DNA from 2 places in the Streptomyces sp. NBC_01618 genome. Region 2 is predicted to be linked to the other one. Evidence: riboswitches for the same ligand, from Rfam matches in the RefSeq annotation. Region 2 holds a riboswitch; the other holds the start of a gene.
What was found. A riboswitch is a leader RNA that binds a small molecule or an ion and turns the genes downstream of it on or off. The one in region 2 is predicted to bind S-adenosylmethionine.

Region 1 (2,388 bases), 2.4 Mb from region 2:
GCGATCGTCATCGCGGGCACCGGCGCCAAGGTCGTCAAGCACGGCAACCGCGCCTCCTCGTCGGCGAGTGGTTCCTCCGACGTGCTGGAGAAGCTCGGCGTCAACCTGGAGCTCAGCGCGCAGCGGGTCGTCGAGGTCGCCGAGGAAGCGGGCATCACCCTCTGCTTCGCGGTGAAGTTCCACCCCGCTCTGCGGTACGTGGCCAGGGCCCGCAAGGAACTCGGTGCCCCGACGACGTTCAACATCCTGGGGCCGCTCACCAACCCGGCGAAGGTGCGCTCGCAGGCCATCGGCGTCGCCGACCTGCGGATGGCGCCCATCGTCGCCGGTGTCCTCGCCGAGCGCGGCAATTCGGCGCTGGTCTTCCGCGGCGACGACGGCCTGGACGAGCTGACGACGACCGCGACGTCGCGCGTCTGGGTGGTCCGGGACGGATCGGTGCGCGAGGAGGCGTTCGACCCGCGCGACGTCGGCCTGGAACTGGTGCCGCCACAGGCGCTCCGCGGCGGCGACCCCTCGTACAACGCAGACGTGGCCCGCCGGGTGCTGGCCGGCGAGCACGGGCCGGCGCGGGAGGCCGTGCTGCTCAACTCCGCGGCGGCGCTGGTGGCCCTGGACCCGACGGACGGCACGCTCGAAGAGCAGATCGCCGCCGGGATCGAGAAGGCCGCCGAGTCCATCGACTCGGGTGCGGCCCGGCAGGCGCTGGAGCGCTGGGTGGCGGTCAGCAACGCCTGAACGCACGGAAGGTGACGCGGGGCGCGGTCCGGATTCTGGACCGCGCCTTGCGCGTCGGCGCACGTATGGCAAGATGCTGCGCAGGTCATGAGTGACAGCGACTACGGCCCCGGCCCGCTGTCCGGCAACCCTCCGTCCGTGGCGGGGTGCCCCGGGTGAAGACCAGGCCGTAGGCAGCGAGGTCTGCGGCAAGCGCGGGCCCCTCGGCATCTGTGAATGCCAACCCCCGGGGTCCTGGTCCCTAGGGAGCCTCTTGTGAGCAAGCGAATGCGATAGGGCTTCTCGGCCCTCCTCCGCACCCCTTTTTTCTCTTTCCGCTGCGCTGCCGCGTATCCGCCGGCGCACGCGATTCGCCTGCCTGTTACGGGAGTTCGCCATGTCTGTCTTCACCGCTGCCGCCGACCAGTCGCTTTGTACCCCCTTGCCGGTTCTGGGTAAGGATGTAATGGTTCCGCTCGTCACGGGTGGTGAGGTCACGTACGCCGCTCTCGACTACGCCGCCAGTGCCCCGGCCCTGCAGCGCGTCTGGGACGACGTCGCCGCGTACGCCCCGTACTACGGCAGCGTCCACCGCGGTGCCGGATACCTCTCGCAGCTCTCCACGGACCTCTTCGAGAACAGCCGCGCGACGGTCGCGGAGTTCCTCGGGTGCCGCCCCGAGGACCAGGTGATCTTCACCCGGTCGACCACCGACTCCCTCAACCTGCTGGCCGCCGTCATCCCCGCCGACTGTCAGGTTTTCGTGTACGAGACCGAGCACCACGCCTCGCTGCTCCCCTGGCGTGACGCCCGGGTGACCTGTCTGAACGCCCCGCGCACCCCGGCCCAGGCCGTCGAGACGCTGGAGCGGGCGCTCGCCGACCGAGACCCCTACGGCCCCGCGCTGGTCTGTGTCACCGGCGCCTCCAACGTCACCGGTGAGCTGTGGCCGGTCAAAGAGCTGGCGGCCGCCGCGCACGCGCACGGTGCCCGGATCGTGCTGGACGCCGCGCAGCTCGCCCCGCACCACCCTGTCGACATCACGGACCTGGACGTCGACTGGGTCGCCTTCTCCGGGCACAAGCTGTACGCGCCGTTCGGCTCGGGCGTGCTCGCGGGCCGGGCCGACTGGCTGAGGGACGCCGAGCCGTACCTGGCCGGCGGCGGCGCCTCGCGCAGGGTCGCCCGGCGCGGCGACGGCGGTGTGGACGTCGAGTGGCACACCACCGCGGCCCGCCACGAGGCCGGTTCCCCCAACGTCATCGGCGTGTACTCCATCGCATCCGCCTGCAAGGCGCTCACCGAGGCCGGCTTCGACGACCTGGTCGCCCGCGAGCAGTACCTCGTCACCGCCGTCCGGACCGGTCTCGCCGAGGTCCCCGAGGTCAAGGTGCTCTCGCTGTTCGGCGACGACGCCCCGAGGGTCGGCGTCATCTCCTTCGTGGTGGAGGGCTGGAACAGCTCCCACTTCGCAGCCGCGCTCTCCGCCGAGTACGGCATCGGGGTCCGCGACGGACTGTTCTGCGCACACCCGCTGGTCCGCACCCTGCTGGGCGGCGACCCTCAGGAGGTCGGCGAGTGCGGCGCACCGGAGGCCGAGCCTGGCGAGCGGTCACTGAACGCGATCCGGGTGAGCTTCGGGGCCGGTACGCCGGACGAGCACATCGAGCG
Region 2 (2,388 bases):
GGCCGTCGGCCGGGTTGCCGATCGCCAGGGACTTGGCGATGGTGTTCGGCTTCTGCGGCCGTACGACGTCGTGACCGGCCTTGAAGGCGGTGGAGACCGGGGAGCAGCCCTCGGCCTGGGCGCCGAAGATCTTGTACGGCTTGTCCTCGACCAGGCCCAGCTTGATCAGCTCCTGGAGACCCTTGTCGATCTTCGTGAGCTGTGAGCCGGACGCGACCGGGATGACGATCTGGTCGGGCAGCTGCCAGCCGAGCTGCTCGCAGATCTCGTACGCCAGGGTCTTGGAGCCCTCGCCGTAGTAGGGGCGCAGGTTGACGTTGACGAAGCCCCAGCCCTCGCCGAGCGGGTCGCCGATGAGCTCGGAGCAGAAGCGGTTGACGTCGTCGTAGTTGCCCTCGATGCCGACCAGCTCACCGCCGTACACCGCGGCCATGACGACCTTGCCCTGCTCCAGGTCGTGCGGGATGAACACGCAGGAGCGGAAGCCGGCGCGGGCGGCGGCGGCGCCCACCGCACCGGCGAGGTTGCCGGTGGAGGAGCAGGAGAGGGTGGTGAAACCGAAGGCGCGGGCGGCCTCGACGGCGATGGCGACGACGCGGTCCTTGAAGGAGTGCGTCGGGTTACCGGAGTCGTCCTTGACGTACAGAGCGCCGGTGACGCCCAGCTCACGGGCGAGGTTGTCGGCCTTGACCAGCTTGGTGAAGCCGGGGTTGATGTTGGGCTTGTCCGCGACATTCGCGGGGACCGGCAGCAGCGGCGCGTAACGCCAGATGTTGTCGGGTCCGGCCTCGATGCGCTTCTTCAGCTCGTCGGGGGAGCCGCTCGGCAGGTCGTACGCCACTTCGAGCGGCCCGAAACAGGACGCGCAGGCGAAAATGGGACCGAGTTCGAAACGCTCGCCGCACTCGCGGCAGGAAAGCGCCGCGGCGGGCCCCAGGTCGACAACCTCGGCGGAAGAGTCGGTGCTTACTGCAACAGTCTGCGCAGCCATGGAGGCGAGGCCCTTTCTCCTCATCTTCCTCGCGGCGCATTTCGCCGCGAGACGGAATTGGCACCTTCCCCACCTGACCTAGCGGTCGGCAGGAGGGTTGCCGGGACTTCGACGGGCCGTTCCCTCAGTCCCTCTGGATGAGCGCTATGGCGCTGGATCTTCGATCCAGGCGTTTATTGGCGGACCGACCCCGACATGCGACGGCCGTCCGCGTTGTTCAAGACTGTAACCGAAGCACCGGACGGTTGAGATAGTCGTCCGAACCGCGAGATGGATCACATACAGGGAGTATCGACCGTGCTGGAAGAGGTCGAAAGCTGGCTGGCCAGGCGTTCCTGGTCGGTGGCCGACCGCCCGCTGGACCGGCTCCTCGCCGCCAAGGAACCGGGCCGCGGAAGCGTGAGTGTCGTGCTGCCCGCGCTGAACGAGGAGGCGACGGTCGCTGCGATAGTCGCGACGATCCGGCGCGAGCTGATGGAGAAGGTCCAGCTGGTCGACGAACTCGTGGTGATCGATTCCGGTTCCACGGACGCCACCGCGAAGGTGGCCTGGGAGGCCGGTGCGCGGGTGGTGCACCGGGACGACATACTGCCCCGGATACCCGCCGTGCCCGGCAAGGGCGAGGTGCTGTGGCGGTCGCTCCTGGTGACCGGCGGGGACATCGTCTGCTTCGTCGACGCCGACCTGTTGGAGTTCTCGGCCGACTTCGTCTCCGGCATCGTCGGCCCGCTGCTGACCGATCCGGACGTCCGGTTCGTCAAGGCGATGTACGACCGCCCGCTCGGTGACACAGCAGGTCAGGGCGGTCGCGTGACCGAGCTGGTGGCCCGTCCGCTGCTCAATCTGCACTGGCCGCAGTTGGCCGGTTTCGTTCAGCCGCTGGGCGGCGAGTACGCCGTACGCCGATCCCTCCTCGAACAACTGCCCTTCCCCGTCGGGTACGGAGTGGAGCTGGGCCTCCTGGTCGACGCACTGCACACCGTGGGTCTGGACGCGCTGGCCCAGGTCGACGTGGGGGTGCGCAAGCACCGCCACCAGGACGGGCAGGCGCTCGGCCGGATGGCGGCGGCGATCTACCGGACCGCGCAACTCCGGCTGTCCCGCGGGCACCTGGTGCGGCCCGCGCTCACCCAGTTCGAGCGCGGCGAGGACGGTTTCGTACCGCGCACCCATGCGGTGGACACCGAGGAGCGGCCGCCGATGCGGGAGATCGAGGAGTACGTTTCACGCCGCGCGGCCTGACGCGGCCCGACTTCGCACGTTTGCACGTTTGGACGGTTCGTGATCCGGCTAGATTCCGCAACATGGTCTCCGAGCACGAAGCCCAGTCCGCAGCGCAGTCCACTGCCCGGTCCGCAGCCCGGTCCACGGCCCGGGTCCTCGTCGCGTCCAACCGC

Region 1: another riboswitch for S-adenosylmethionine. It lies ahead of OH735_RS09600 (aminotransferase class V-fold PLP-dependent enzyme); the one in region 2 lies ahead of thrC (threonine synthase).

What each region holds. Positions count from the first base shown of each region.
Region 1 is NZ_CP109297.1:2,029,017-2,031,404, reverse strand. It holds gene trpD (anthranilate phosphoribosyltransferase) at 1-738, shown strand, start outside; SAM riboswitch class IV at 822-939, shown strand; gene OH735_RS09600 (aminotransferase class V-fold PLP-dependent enzyme) at 1,115-2,388, shown strand, end outside.
Region 2 is NZ_CP109297.1:4,457,647-4,460,034, reverse strand. It holds gene thrC (threonine synthase) at 1-991, opposite strand, end outside; SAM riboswitch class I at 1,009-1,135, opposite strand; gene OH735_RS20760 (glucosyl-3-phosphoglycerate synthase) at 1,289-2,233, shown strand; gene OH735_RS20755 (trehalose-6-phosphate synthase) at 2,296-2,388, shown strand, end outside.